3 regions of the Bradyrhizobium sp. STM 3566 genome follow, and region 3 is predicted to be linked to each of the others. Evidence: predicted binding sites of a transcription regulator. Region 3 holds the regulator's gene; each other region holds the start of a gene.
What was found. Region 3 encodes LexA, which represses DNA repair genes until DNA is damaged. Its sites were predicted from a motif close to TGTTCNNNNTGTGTTCNG; they were not measured.

Region 1 (5,011 bases), 1.4 Mb from region 3:
GTCGGCAGCTGGCTTGCGTTTCATCGGAGCCTCCGGCCGCTTCTGAGGCTTATGCGGATCGGTTGCGGCATTGGCGATCATGGCGCCGGTCATGCGCTCGGCGTCCTCTATCAAGGGCTTAATGATCGAAGCCTCGGGCAGGTTCCTCCAATATTTCTTCGGCATCTCGGCCTGCATCGCCTTCACCTTGAGCCGGGCCGGATTGAAGATGCTGGCGTAGTAGCGCCGCCAGGTTTCCTCCAGCCGGTCATCGCCCGGTGCCTCGCTCTTGCTGACACCCGGCGTGAACGAGAGCGCGTGGCCGTCCCAATGCGCGCATAGATCGGGCGTCAGGATCGACCAGGGCATGTCGACAAAGCGCTTGGCGAAGAACGGCGCGGCGAGCTCGACGATGTGATGCTCCGGCTCGAACCAGGCGACGTAATGGGCCTGGCGTTCGCGGCCGATCTCGCGGAAGCGGACGAAGGCATGCATCTTGTGCTCGTCGCGATAGACCGCTCTCGCCATGGAAGTGACCTGCGCGACATCAGGGTCGGTTGCGACCTCGATGAGATCGTGGTTGTCCTTCAGCCGGAACAGCAGACGATAGAGGATCGCAAAACGCTCGACATCGCGGTGCAGAATTGCGGCCTTGGCGAGCTCGACGAATTTTGCGGATACGTTGAAGGTGCCGTCGTTCACCTCGAGGATCGGAGACGGCGCGGATGGCGCGAATAACTCTGCTTCGCCGCCTCGCACGGTCCAGGTGACATCGCGCGGCTCCACATGATGTAGTACGAGCGTACGCGCGGCTTTGCGCCAGCCGCCGAAATCGGTTTCGGTGTCGAGGATGATGTACTGCATCAGAAGCCAAATCCCAGTTGCGTTGCTTTCGGCCTGAATCGTTCGATCAGCCCGGCAGCGTCGAGCTGATGCGGTGAGGGGCGGTGATCGCTGAGGACGATGAACGGCAGCGCCTTGTTTCGCGGCACGTGCAGTCGCGTGAGATCGGCCACGCGGATCGTGCTGGTGCGCCGCGTCGCGATGATACGTTCGACCGCCTTGGTGCCGAAGCCCGGCACGCGCAGCAGTTCCTCGCGGCTGGCGCGGTTGACGTCGAGGGGGAAGCGGTCGCGATGGCGCAGCGCCCAGGCGAGCTTTGGATCGATGTCGAGCGGCAGCATCGCGCTGTCGTCGACGATCTCGCCGACGTCGAAGCCGTAGAACCGCATCAGCCAGTCGGCCTGGTAGAGCCGGTGCTCGCGCAGCAGCGGTGGCTGTATCAGTGGCAAAGCGCGGCTCGCATCGGGGATCGGGCTGAAGGCGGAGTAGTAGACGCGCCGCAGCCGGTAGGCGCCGTAGAGATTGGCACTGGTGTGGAGAATGGTGTGATCGGAGGCCGCGTCGGCACCGACGATCATCTGCGTGCTCTGGCCGGCCGGCGCGAAGCGCTGCGGTTTTGCCTTGGTTTTTGCGCTGCGGCTGTCCTCGGCTTCGTCGAGCTTGAGCCGCAGCCGGCCCATGGTGCGGCGGATCGCGCGGACGTCCTTCTCCGGCGCGAATTGCTGCAGGCTCGTCTCCTCAGGCATCTCGATGTTGATGGAGAGGCGGTCGGCATATTTGCCGGCCTCCGCGATCAGCGCGTCGTCGGCTTCGGGAATGGTCTTCAGGTGGATGTAGCCGCGGAAGTGATGCTCCTCGCGCAGTTTTCGCGCGACGCTGACCACCTGCTCCATGGTGTAGTCGGGGCTGCGGATGATTCCGGAGGAGAGGAACAGGCCCTCGATGTAATTGCGCCGGTAGAAGTCGAGCGTCAGCTTGACCACCTCCTCGATGGTGAAGCGGGCGCGTGCTACGTTCGAGGAGGCGCGGTTGACGCAATAGAGACAATCGTAATTGCAGGCGTTGGTCAGCAGTACCTTGAGCAGGGAGATGCAGCGTCCGTCCGGCGCATAGGAATGGCAGATGCCCATGCCTGGCGCGGTCGAGCCCATGCCCTTGCCGTCGCTGGAATCCCGTTTCTCGGTGCCGCTGGAGGCGCAGGACGCGTCGTATTTGGCGGCATCCGCCAGAATCTCCAGCTTGCGTTGTACGTCCATCCTGGAATCCCCTTGATTCAGCTCATGAATCCCTGAGCGCGCAATTCGATTGACTCTGTGGCCGCCGTTAGCTTTATATTAGAACATATCATGAACAAATGAGCCAGCCGTTGGTTCTTCTTTTGAGGACCACGGCACCAATCTCTGAAGGAGCGGCGAGCATGAGCGGCGCACGTGGAAGCGCGCTTGCGATCTTGCGCGGCCAGATCGAGCGCATCGAGACCGCGGAGGTCGCGCATCAGCACGAGCGCGTCGCGCTCGGCCATAGCGAGGCCGACGCTGCGCTGAAGGGCGGGCTGGCGCGCGCGGCAATCCACGAGGTGTTTTGCGAAGGACGCCAGGGCGCGGCCGCCACCGGCTTCGTCATGGGGCTTGCTGGGCGCGTCTGCGCGCGTCGACCGCTGTTGTGGGTGCGGCAGGATTTTTCGGAAATCGAAACCGGCGCGCTGTCGATGAGCGGCCTCGCCGAGCTCGGGCTCGACCCGCGCCGCGTAGTGATGGTGCGTGCCGCCGATGTCGAGAGCGCGCTGCGCACTTCTGCCGATGCACTCGCCTGCGATGCGCTGGGGGCCGTCGTGATCGAGCTCTGGGGCGAGATCAGGCAGTTCGATCTCGTCGCGAGCCGTAAGCTGACGCTCGCTGCGCAAGGCTCGGGCGTTACCGGTCTGATGCTGCGCATGGCCGCGCAGCCGCTGCCCTCCACCGCGGAGACACGATGGATGTTGCGGGCGGCGCATTCGCCGCCGGGCTCGATGTGGAGCGCCTGGGGCGCGCCGGTGTTCGATGCCGAGCTCTTGCGCAATCGTCATGGCCCCTGCGGCCGGTGGATCATGGAATGGAGTTGTGATGAGTGCCAGTTCAGCGAGCCGTCGACGTATCCTCAGCCTGTGGCTGCCGCGCCTGCCCATCGACCGGATCCAGCGCTTCTTCAGCAGCGCCGGGCTGGGTAAGGCCAATCATGAGCCGAGCATCGTCGTCATCAAGGACAACAATGCGCTGGTGATCCATGCGCTGGACGAGGCCGCCGAGCGCCTCGGCCTGTACATCGGCCAACCCCTGGCCAATGCGCGGGCGATGTGTCCTGACTTGAAGGTGTTCGATGCCGATACCGTCGCCGATGCCAAGACGCTCAGCGACATCGCCGACTGGTGCGACCGCTTCACGCCGCTGGTGGCGTTCGATGCGCCGCACGGGCTGTTCCTCGATATCACCGGCTGCGCGCATCTGTTCGGCGGCGAAGCCGCGCTGTTGCGAACACTGGTCCGCGCGCTCGGCCGGCAGGGCTTTGCCGTCAGCGCGGCGATCGCGGGCACTTCGGTCTGCGCCCGCACGCTGACGCGGCAGGCATCCGGCACCATCGTGGCCGATGGCGGAGAGGCGGAGGCGATCAGCGGGCTGCCGGTGTCCGCGCTCGGTGCGGGCGAGGCCATCACCACCGGCTTGCGTCGCGCCGGCTTGAAGACCATCGGCGATGTCGCCTCGCGCGAGCCGCACGAGATCACGGCGCGGTTCGGTGCGCGGTTCTCAACCCTGCTCGCGCATGCGCTCGGACAGGGCGATGCGCCGATCAATCCGCGCAAACCGCTGCCCGATTACATCGTGGAGAAGCGCTTTGCCGAGCCGATCGCGACCGACACGATGATTGCGATGACGCTGTCGCGGCTCGCCGACACGCTTGTTACGTCCATGGAGAAGCAGGGCAAGGGCGCGCGGCGGCTGGAGGCCGCCTTCTTCCGCACCGACGGCGTGGTGCGGGCGATCACGATCGAGACCGGACGTCCGGTGACGCGAAGCGCCGTGATCGACCGGCTATTCCGCGAACGCCTCGATGCGCTCGCCGATCCCCTCGATCCCGGTTTCGGCTTCGATATGGTGCGGCTGTCGGCGAGCCGCACCGAGATCGTGGTGCAGGAGCAGCGCGATCTCGATGCCCATGTCCACGACAATGACGAGCTTGCCGCGCTGATCGACCGCATCGCCGCGCGCATCGGGGGAAAACGCGTCGTCGTGCACCTGCCGCAGGAGACCCATATCCCCGAAAGCGCGGTGCTGGTTGCATCGGCGCAGCATCATCTCACCTCTGCCATGCAGGCCGAATGGCCGGCGCGCACCGAGAGCGAGCCGCCGCTGCGTCCCTTAAGGCTGTTCGACAAGCCGGAGCCGATCAAGGTGCCGTTCGCGACCGTGCCTGATGGTCCGCCACACCAATTCACCTGGCGGCGTGCGCTGCATGCGGTGGTGAGGGTGGAAGGGCCCGAGCGCATCGCGATGGAATGGTGGCGGCAGGACGGCAAGCAGCTGACGCGGGATTATTTCCGCATCGAGGATGCCGAGGGCCTGCGTTTCTGGATCTTTCGCGATGGTCTTTACGAGGGAGAGGTGTTCGACGGCGACGGCAAGCCCGCTTCTCCCGGCTGGTATGTGCATGGTCTCTTCGCATGAATACGCCCGCTTATGCCGAGATCGGCATCACCACCAATTTCTCCTTCCTGCGTGGCGGCTCGGATCCGCGCGCCTATGTGCATCAAGCCAGCGCTTTGGGAATTCCGGTGATCGGCATCGCCGATCACAACACGCTCGCCGGTGTGGTGCGGGCCTACAAGGAACTCGACAATGACGAGGTGCTGCACAAGCCGAAACTGCTGATCGGCGCCCGCATCGTCTTCATCGACGGCACGCCCGACATCCTGGTCTATCCGCACGACCGCGCGGCCTATGGCCGGCTGTGCCAGCTTCTCACCCGGGGCAAGCGCGGCGACGACATCACGCGGATCGAGAAGGGCGAGTGCCGTCTCACTTTCGTCGATCTCCTCGAGTTTTCGGAAGGCCAGCTCCTGGTCCTGACGCTACCGCATCGTTTCGACCCGGCGCAGGCGCTGGATGTTCTCGCAAAGCTCAAGGGCAGTCGCGCCGAGGGCGTGTGGCTGGCGGCG
Region 2 (5,011 bases), 110 kb from region 3:
GAATTTCCCCGTATAGCTCCGCGGCGCCTTGACGATATCTTCCGGCGGGCCCCAGGCGACGATCTCGCCGCCGCCATCGCCGCCTTCGGGGCCGAGATCGATGACCCAGTCCGCGGTCTTGATGACTTCGAGATTGTGCTCGATGACGACGACCGTGTTGCCCTGCGCGACCAGCTCGTGCAGCACCTCCAGCAGCTTCTTGACATCGTGGAAGTGCAGGCCGGTGGTCGGCTCGTCCAGGATGTAGAGCGTGCGGCCAGTGGCGCGCTTGGACAGCTCCTTGGCGAGCTTGACGCGCTGGGCTTCGCCGCCTGAGAGCGTGGTGGCCTGTTGGCCGACATGGATGTAGTCGAGGCCGACGCGGTGCAGGGTCTGGAAGGTCTCGCGCACGCGCGGCACCGCCTTGAAGAACTCGGCGGCTTCCTCGACGGTCATGTCGAGCACGTCGGCGATGCTCTTGCCCTTGAACAGCACCTCCAGCGTCTCGCGGTTGTAGCGCTTGCCCTTGCAGACGTCGCAGGTGACGTAGACATCGGGCAGGAAGTGCATCTCGATCTTGATGACGCCGTCGCCCTGGCAGGCCTCGCAGCGGCCGCCCTTGACGTTGAAGGAGAAGCGGCCGGGCTCGTAGCCGCGCGCCTTGGCTTCGGGAAGACCCGCGAACCATTCGCGGATCGGCGTGAAGGCGCCGGTGTAGGTCGCGGGGTTGGAGCGCGGGGTGCGGCCGATCGGCGACTGGTCGATGTCGATGATCTTGTCGATGTGCTCCAGGCCTTCGATGCGATCGTGCGGCGCGGCACCTTCGCTGGCATTGTTCAGCTTGCGGGCGATGGCGCGGTAGAGCGTGTCGATCAGCAGCGTCGACTTGCCGCCGCCGGAGACGCCGGTGACGCAGGTGAACAGGCCAAGCGGAATCTCCGCCGTGACGTTCTTGAGATTATTGCCGCGCGCGTTCACCACCTTGATGGTGCGGCGGTGGTTCGGCGGACGCCGCTCCGGCACCTCGACCTCGAGCTCGCCGGTGAGATACTTGCCGGTGAGCGATTTCGGGTTGCGCATGATGTCGGCGGGCGTGCCTTCGGCGACGATGTTGCCGCCATGCATGCCGGCGCCGGGGCCGATGTCGAGCACGTAGTCGGCGAGGCGAATGGCATCCTCGTCATGCTCGACCACGACCACGGTGTTGCCGAGGTCGCGCAGCCGCTTCAGCGTATCGAGCAGGCGGGCGTTGTCGCGCTGGTGCAGGCCGATCGAGGGTTCGTCGAGCACGTAGAGCACGCCCGTCAGGCCGGAGCCGATCTGCGAGGCCAGGCGAATGCGCTGGCTCTCGCCGCCGGACAGCGTGCCGGAGGAGCGCGACAGCGTGAGATAGTTGAGGCCGACGTCGAGCAGGAAGGTGAGGCGCTCGCGAATCTCCTTCAGGATGCGGCCGGCGATCTCGTTCTGTTGCTTGTTCAGCGCCTCGGGCACGCCCGCGAACCACTCGCCGGCCTTCTTCACCGACAGCTCCGAGATCTCGCCGATATGCTTGCCGCCGACCTTGACGCAAAGCGCCTCGGGCTTCAGGCGGAAGCCATTACAGCCCTCGCAGGGCACGTCGTGGAAGTACTTCGCCAGCTCCTCGCGGGCCCACTCGCTTTCGGTTTCGCGGTAGCGGCGGTTGATATTGGTGATGACACCCTCGAACGGTTTCTTGGTGTCGTAGGAACGCACCCCGTCTTCATAGGAGAACTTGATCTCGTCCTCGCCCGAGCCGTAGAGGATCGCGTTCTGCGTCTTCTTCGGCAGATCCTTCCACTTGGTGTCGAGCGTGAACTTGTAGTGCTTGCCGAGCGCGGTCAGCGTCTGCACGTAATAGGGCGATGACGATTTGGCCCAGGGCGCGATCGCGCCCTTGCGCAGCGTCAGATCCTTCTCGGGGATGACGAGATCCTCGTCGACATGCTGCTCGACGCCGAGGCCGCCGCAGGCGGGGCAGGCGCCGTAAGGATTGTTGAAGGAGAACAGGCGTGGCTCGATCTCGGGAATGGTGAAGCCGGACACCGGGCAGGCGAACTTTTCCGAGAACAGGATGCGCTCGGGGCCGCTCTTGTCGTGGATCTTGGCGGTCTTCTTTTTCTCTTTCTCTTCGGCGGGCGCGGCTGCGGGCGCGTCGGCGAACTCGACGACGGCGAGCCCCTCGGCGAGCTTCAGCGCGGTCTCAAAGCTCTCGGCGAGGCGCTGGCCGATGTCGGAGCGGACCACGATGCGGTCGACCACGACGTCGATGTCGTGCGGGAATTTCTTGTCGAGGCTTGGGGCTTCCGCCAGCTCGTAGAAGGTGCCGTCGATCTTGACGCGTTGAAAGCCCTTCTTGAGCCATTCGGCGAGCTCTTTCTTGTACTCGCCCTTGCGGCCGCGCACGACCGGCGCCAGCAGATAGAGGCGGGTGCCTTCGGGCAGCGCCAGCACACGATCGACCATCTGCGAGACGGTCTGGCTTTCGATCGGCAGGCCCGTGGCGGGCGAATAGGGCACGCCGACGCGGGCCCAGAGCAGGCGCATATAGTCGTAGATCTCGGTCACCGTGCCGACGGTGGAACGCGGGTTCTTCGACGTCGTCTTCTGCTCGATCGAGATCGCCGGCGACAGGCCGTCGATCTGGTCGACGTCGGGCTTCTGCATCATCTCCAGGAACTGGCGGGCATAGGCCGACAGCGACTCGACGTAGCGGCGCTGGCCCTCGGCATAGATGGTGTCGAAGGCGAGCGAGGATTTGCCGGAGCCGGAGAGGCCGGTGAACACCACCAGCTTGTCGCGGGGAATCTCGACGTCGATGTTCTTGAGGTTGTGCTCGCGCGCGCCGCGGATCGTAATTGCGCGCAGGCTGGAGCCCGCGTTCTGTTGTTGGCGCTTCGCCCTGATCACTTCGTCCATCCCGCTGGTCCCTCAAGGAATCCAAAGACGCGCGATCGCGCCAATGCAAAAGGCGCGCTTCGCCCGGAACCGGGATCGGCGCCGATGGGTATGGCAGCGAACGTAGGAAGAACGGCGGAGGATTTCCAGTGGGACTTGCGAATCGTCAACGGATTGTTGGCGCGCTGGCGGCAAGTGGCAGCAAGCGGGCGCGGAACTGCACCTGAACAGCCCGCCGCAACAAAAAGGCCAGCGCGAGGCCGGCCTTTCGTGGCGATGTGACGTCGGTCAGCGATCAGTACTTCGCGACGACAGGGCCGCCGAAAGTGTAGTTCAGGCGAACGGTGCCCATGTCGACGTCCTGCTTGATACGGTCGGTCCGGTCGTTGATGCCAAGCACAGTGAAATTGAGGTTGCGGCCGCCCATGAACAGGTGGTCGTATTCGATGGCAACGGACCAGTTCGGTGCGAAACCGAATTCGAGGCCGGTGCCGACCGCGCCACCCCAGCGGGTCTCGCTTGCGCTGTCGACGACCACGCCGCCCAGAAGGCCGTTATATTTGGCGTGCGTGACCGCGGCGCCGCCCTTCACGTACCAGAGCACGTTGTTCCAGGCATAGCCGACCTGGCCGGTGAACAGGCCGATCGCATCGATTTTGGTCTGATTGACGACCGGCGCGAATGCGGCAAGCGGGCTCGCATTCGACCCCTTCAGATTGGCCCAGTCTCCTTGAGCTTCGAGCCCGAACACCCAGTTGGCCGCCTGCCAGCGATAGCCGACCTGACCACCGACGAGTCCACCGGTCGCGTTGTGACAACCTTCGGACACGACCGGGATTGGCGCGCCGAGCACAGCATTGAGATCCCAGCAATTGCGGCTCGAGGCACCACCGCCGTTGATGCCGAGGTAGAAGCCGCTCCAATTGTACATCGCGACTGGCGCGACCGGAGCTTTGGTGTAGGGGCGGGCCGCCAAATCGGCTGCCGAGGCCGGTGCCAACGCGCTGAGTGCGAACAAACTGGCCGAAGCCAGCAAAAGCTTCTTCATATCCATTCCCCAGTTCCGTTTCCATTCCGGCCTTCCGGAGAGCGGAAGAGCAGCGGACCCTATGACTCAAGTAACGTGGTGATTTTACACCACCGAAGCCAAAGGTTGTGTCTCCCTGGAGCCACATCTCGGCGAAAACGCTGGGGGCGGGCTGGCGTATTGCTACGCGCCTGAAAACAACAAAAAGGCCGGCGCGAGGCCGGCCTTTCGTAACGCGGGTAGCGTCAGAGACGCAGCTCAGTACTTCGCGACGATCGGGCCGCCGAAGTGATAGTTCACGCCGACCTGCACGGTGTGGAAGTTGAGCGTGCCGGTAGGAATGGCGCCCGAGAAGTAGGTCTCGCCGCCCAGGCTGCGATAGAGGTACTCGCCCTTGACCGACCACTGCGGAGCGAAGAACGCCTCGACGCCCGCACCAACGGTCCAGCCGGAGTGGAACTTGCTGTCGGAGACCGAGAGGGCTCCCAGGCTGGCGGTGAGCTTGTTGTCGATCCAGGCGTAACCACCGGTGCCGTAGAACAGCACGTTGTTGACAGCCCAGCCGATGCGGCCGCGCACGGTGCCCATCGCGTCGGTCTTCGAGGTCAGCGAGGCGGGGACGCCACCGACGCCGGGGACGAAAACCACACCTGCAGCCGTCGCGCTGACGTCGGCCCAGGCGCCATCGGCCTCAACGCCGAACACCACGTTGCCGGTCTGCCAGTTGTAACCGGCGGTGCCACCGACGAAGCCACCCTTCATCTTCGGGTCGCCCGAAGCGTTTTCCCACGCGCCGCCGCCGACGATACCGAGGTAGAAGCCGGTCCAGTTGTAGACAGCAGCGACCGGAGCGACCGGAGCCTTGGTGTAGGGGCGCGCCGCGAGGTCAGCGGCCGAGGCCGGAGCGGCGAGAGCGAGCAAACAGGCCGAAGCCAGCAAAACCTTTTTCATTTTCAACTTAATCCCAGTCCCAGTTTCTGTTGTTGCCTTCCGCGACGGAAGGGCAGCGGACTCAACGGCCCAACTGATGCCATCTCTACACCACCAAAGGCGCACGTTGTGTCTCCGAAAAGCCACATAGCCGCAAAA
Region 3 (5,011 bases):
ATGCCGGTATCCGACGCGCTTGCCGCCGTGCTCGCAGGCACAGAGCCGCTGGCCGAGGAGACGGTCGCCCTCGACACCGCCTACCATCGCGTGCTCGCGCGGGACGTCGCGGCGCGGCGCACGCAGCCGCCGGAAGCGATGTCGGCGATGGACGGCTATGCCGTGCGCGCGGCAGACGCGGCAACGATCGATTCCAGACTGGCGGTGATCGGCGAAGCCGCAGCGGGCCGTCCGTTCGCGGGAACGGTCGGCGTCGGCGAAGCGGTGCGGATCTTTACCGGCGGCGTTATTCCCGACGGCGCCGATGCGGTCGTGATCCAGGAGGACACGGTCGCCGACGGCAAGCACATCATGATCAAGGAAGCCGCGATTCCCGGACGGCACATTCGTCCCGCCGGCGTCGACTTCCGCGAGGGCGACGTGCTGCTGCGCAAAGGAACCCGTCTCACCGAGCGCGATCTCGCGCTCGCCGCTGCGATGAATCATCCGCAGCTCGCCGTCTGCCGCCGTCCGAGGGTCGCGATCCTTGCCACCGGCGATGAGCTGGTGATGCCGGGCACCGCGCCCGGTCGCGGCCAGATCGTCTATTCCAATGGCTATGCCCTGCACGCGCTCGCCCGCAGCGAGGGCGCCGAGACCATCGATCTCGGCGTTGCCGCCGACACGCTGGAGGCCACTTCCGCCGGCATCCGCCGCGCTCGCGAGAGCGGCGCCGACATCCTGATCACGACCGGTGGCGCATCGGTCGGTGATCACGATCTGGTTCAGCAGGCGCTGAAGGGCGAAGGCATCTCGATGGCGTTCTGGAAGATCGCGATTCGGCCCGGCAAGCCGATGATGCACGGACGGCTCGGCGCCATGCGCGTGATCGGCCTGCCCGGCAATCCCGTGTCATCATACGTGTGCGCCTTCCTGTTCATGGTGCCGCTGATTCGCGCCCTGTCAGGCCGTTCGGTGATTCATCATCGCCGCGAATGCGCCGTGCTGGGCCGCGATCTCGGGGCCAATGACCAGCGCGAGGATTATCTGCGTGCGCGACTGGAACTGCGCGGCGACGGCACGCTCGTCGCCCTTCCCGTCCGCCATCAGGACTCCTCTCTGCTTGCGAATCTCGCTGCGGCACAGGTACTTCTCGTACGCGCGCCGTTCGCGCCGAAGGCCGAGGCCGGCACGCCTTGCGAGGTGCTGCGGCTCCCCGTCTGAGCTGCACGGCACACGCATTCCGCGAGATTTGCCCCGTTCACCGTAAATTAAGCAGTTGCGGAACACATATCGAACATATAGTGTCCGTTCATGATTTGTTTCGAGGATGTAGCGGCTTATCGCTGAATTCATCGTCTCGGAATCGAACGACATCAACCGGGGGACTTTGGTCGAGATGTTGACGCGCAAACAATACGAGCTTCTGCGGTTCATCAGCGAACGTCTGAAGGAAAGCGGCGTGCCGCCGTCTTTCGACGAGATGAAGGATGCGCTCGACCTGCGCTCGAAGTCAGGCATTCATCGCCTGATCACTGCGCTCGAGGAGCGCGGCTTCATCCGCCGCCTGCCCAACCGCGCCCGCGCCATCGAGGTGATCAAGCTGCCCGAACTCCAGGCCGCTGCCGGCAATCGCCGCGGCTTCACGCCGAGCGTCATCGAGGGCAATCTCGGCAAGGTGCGCGCGAGCTCCAGCCCGCCTGTTGACGAGGGCGAGCGTCCCGTCGCGGTGCCCGTGATGGGCCGCATCGCGGCCGGCACGCCGATCGAGGCGTTGCAGACCCGCAGCCACACCATCAGCGTACCGCCCGACATGCTCGGCGCGGGCGAGCACTACGCTCTCGAAGTGCGCGGCGATTCGATGGTCGAGGCCGGCATCCTCGATGGCGACATGGCGCTGATCCAGCGCAACGAGAGCGCCGATACCGGCGACATCGTGGTGGCGCTGATCGATGACGAGGAGGCCACGCTCAAGCGCTTCCGCCGCCGCGGCGCCTCGATCGCACTCGAGCCAGCCAATGCCGCCTACGAGGTCCGCATTCTTCCGCCGAACCGCGTGAAGATTCAGGGCAAGCTGATCGGGCTCTACCGGAAGTACTGAGCGGTCTGCGGTCGTTGGACACCTCTTGGAGCGGATCATTTTCCGCTCTGGCTGGATGGTCTTTCCGGTTCTGCTCAGACTATCCGGTCCTTTTTCCGGTGCGAGATCCTCGGCACGCCGCACGAAGCAACATCGCTTCGCGGCCACAGCTTCGAGGAGACGCCACCCGCCAGATGTTTCATGGACAATCATTGCAGCGCTGATCGCAGCATCAGCGTCGCAGGCCATTGCCACACAGTCGCACCGCCATGTGCGCAAGCAATCGAGCCAGTACGAATTCGCGACGCGCGGAATGTGATGCGCAGCTCTCCGCAATCGAGCCGGCAATAAGCGAGCCGGTCAGCACCCGCGGGGCGCTGACATTGGCGCCGTTCGAATGCACAGGCGTCGGCTTTGTTCCTATCGAATCCGGGAAAGATAATGTGATCGCGGCTCGCGAAGCCCAGCCGCAGATTTGCCCACAACCGAGCAGAACGTTGTATGCTTCACCCTGATAGAGGCCTGCGCCTCCAAGAGAGGTGCGGCTTGCTATCTTCGCATGAGGAGCACCCGATGTGTGACTATAGCCTGCATGCCGTCGCGACGCGCCCTGCCGAAGTCGGCGAGACGATCGTCACGACAACCTTCCGCGGCACCTCGACACGCGGCTTCGCCTCTGAAGCCGATCTCTCCGTCGCGGTCTGCCTGCTGCCGGGAACGGAGCTCGCTTTCGCCGACAACGTTCGTTACGACAACCGCTGGATCTGGACGCGCACCGTCAACTCCCGCGTCGGCAAGTTCGGCAAGATCGATCCGCACATTCCCGATCGCCATCATGACGCGATCGAATTTCCCGACGGCAAGTACGTGCTGGTGACGCAGCTCGTCGAAGGCCAGCGCGCGACCGTGCTGCAACTGCCGGTGACCCAGCCGGTTGGCGAGCGCGAGCACAAGCCGCAGATCGTCGCCGAGACGAGGTCCACGATCACACGCCTGCCGATCGGCTGATCGTCGGCGCGCCCCCGGCCGATTTGTCGAGGGCCAGAACTTGAAATGCCATCGCCGGCTGAGGCCGGCGAGATGGTATGGTTTGCGTCCTGCAGAATCCCGCGCCTCCTCCGCATCGATCCTCAATCGTCAGCCTGCAAGTCGGCCTCCGATGGCGTTGCGTCCCGATTGCGGGGCACGGCCGTCTTCGGCGCAAGGCTGCCGTCGAAATCCCCCTCGCCGGCGCCGGCCGGCAGCCAAGGGCGGCTTGCGCCTCTCGCCCTCACCACCTGCACCGAGAAACCCTCTCCGTTTTGCGTCAGAGCCAGCGCGCCCTGACTGGCAAGGCGCGACCGATCGACCACCATCGCTGCGCAATCGGGCGGCGCGGGCCGCGCCGTCACCACCAACGCAGCGCGGCTGCAATCATCAGCCAGCGCGTCGATGCGCAGAGAAAGCGCGACCAGCCGCCCGTCCGCAAGCGGCGCCACGCAGCCGGACTCGTCACATGACACACCGCTCGCCAACGAGGCGTTGGCGGCATCGCGCGGATCGGCATCGGCGGCTAACCATTCCCTCAGCAGAAAGCCATCCTTGCTCGCGCGGATCACATGCAAACGCCCGTCGCCGCCCCGGACCGCGACGCTCGCGCCATCCCCGGCAATCAGGATATCGGGCTGCCGCACCGACAGTCCCCAGAGGATCGCTACCAGCAGCACCAGGGCGCCGGACAAGCGCAAGGGCGTGCGCAACAGGCCCATCACGATGATCCCGAGGCTGGCCGCGATCAACGGCGCGATTCCGAACGCCGGAATGCGGCCAACTGCGCCCGGTAGGGCCGCCACCCAGCGCGAGACCGCGACCATCCAGTCAATGCCGATCCCCATCAGCCACCAGAACACGCCGTCGAGGCCGAAGGGCGCCGCGAGCAACCCTAAAAGCCCCGCCGGCATCACCAGCGCCGAGACCACCGGCATCGCGCCGAGATTGGCGAGCACGCCGTATGGCGTCACGCGATGGAAGTGGAAAGCGGCATAGGGCGTGGTCGCAAGCCCCGCGATCAACGAAGCCAGCAACAGCATCGCGATCTCGCGGCCGCCCCACAGCGCGATGCGCGCTGTCGTCGAATGATCGGGCGATGCAAGCAGGTTCGGCATGCCGATCTGCACCAGCGCCACCAGCCCGAGCGTCGCGACGAAGGACATCTGGAAGCTGGGATGCACCAGCGCTTCGGGCGCGACCGCGAGCACGATCAGCGCGGCCACAGCGAGGGTTCGGAAGGTGATGGCGCGGCGATCGACCATCACGGCGATCAACACCACCGCGGTCATGAAGAACGATCTCTGTGTCGCGACCTCCGCGCCTGACAGCAGCAGGTAGAACGCTGCCGCCGCCAGCGCAGCGGCCGCCGACCATTTCTTGATGGCGAAGCCGGCCGCCATTCCCGGGATCAGCGCCAGCAGCGCGCGCACTGCGAAGAAGACGACGCCGGCGACGACCGCCATGTGATAGCCGGAGATCGACAGCACATGGCCGAGCCCCGAGATGAACATGGCGTCGTTGACGGGCGTGCTGATCGCATCGCGCCGTCCCGTGAGCAGCGCGGTCGCAATCGCGCGGTTGTCGCCTTCGAGCGTTGAGCGGATGCGCGCGTCGATCGCATCGCGCAGGCCCTGCATGAAGGCGGCGTAGCGCAGCCGCAAGCCGCCGGCATCCGGCGGCACCGAAGCCGTGATCGCGCCCATCACGAAACCGGAGGCACCAATGCCCTGGAAGAACATATCGCGCGAGAAATCATAGCTGCCAGGTCGCACCGGCGAGATCGGCGGCAACAGCCGCGCCTTCAATTGCACGAAGCTGCCGACTTCAGGCGCCGTGCCCTTGCGCACCGAGAGGCGGACGCGCTCGAGCTTCACGTCGCTGCGTTGCGCCTCCATCGCGCTGACACGCAGTACGAAGCGATCG

Region 1: a site for LexA is predicted at 2,158-2,175, ahead of P6U27_RS23895 (ImuA family protein). Genes of this name have one in related genera too.
Region 2: a site for LexA is predicted at 3,013-3,030, ahead of uvrA (excinuclease ABC subunit UvrA). Genes of this name have one in related genera too.

What each region holds. Positions count from the first base shown of each region.
Region 1 covers NZ_CP120692.1:4,940,790-4,945,800, reverse strand. The annotation lists gene P6U27_RS23905 (UdgX family uracil-DNA binding protein) at 1-843, opposite strand, end outside; gene P6U27_RS23900 (putative DNA modification/repair radical SAM protein) at 843-2,078, opposite strand; gene P6U27_RS23895 (ImuA family protein) at 2,240-3,028, shown strand; gene P6U27_RS23890 (DNA polymerase Y family protein) at 2,925-4,520, shown strand; gene P6U27_RS23885 (error-prone DNA polymerase) at 4,517-5,011, shown strand, end outside.
Region 2 covers NZ_CP120692.1:3,642,731-3,647,741, forward strand. The annotation lists gene uvrA (excinuclease ABC subunit UvrA) at 1-2,916, opposite strand, end outside; gene P6U27_RS17515 (outer membrane protein) at 3,191-3,943, opposite strand; gene P6U27_RS17520 (outer membrane protein) at 4,181-4,873, opposite strand.
Region 3 covers NZ_CP120692.1:3,532,039-3,537,049, reverse strand. The annotation lists gene glp (gephyrin-like molybdotransferase Glp) at 1-1,203, shown strand, start outside; gene lexA (transcriptional repressor LexA) at 1,379-2,080, shown strand; gene P6U27_RS16975 (hypothetical protein) at 2,633-3,067, shown strand; gene P6U27_RS16970 (ComEC/Rec2 family competence protein) at 3,190-5,011, opposite strand, start outside.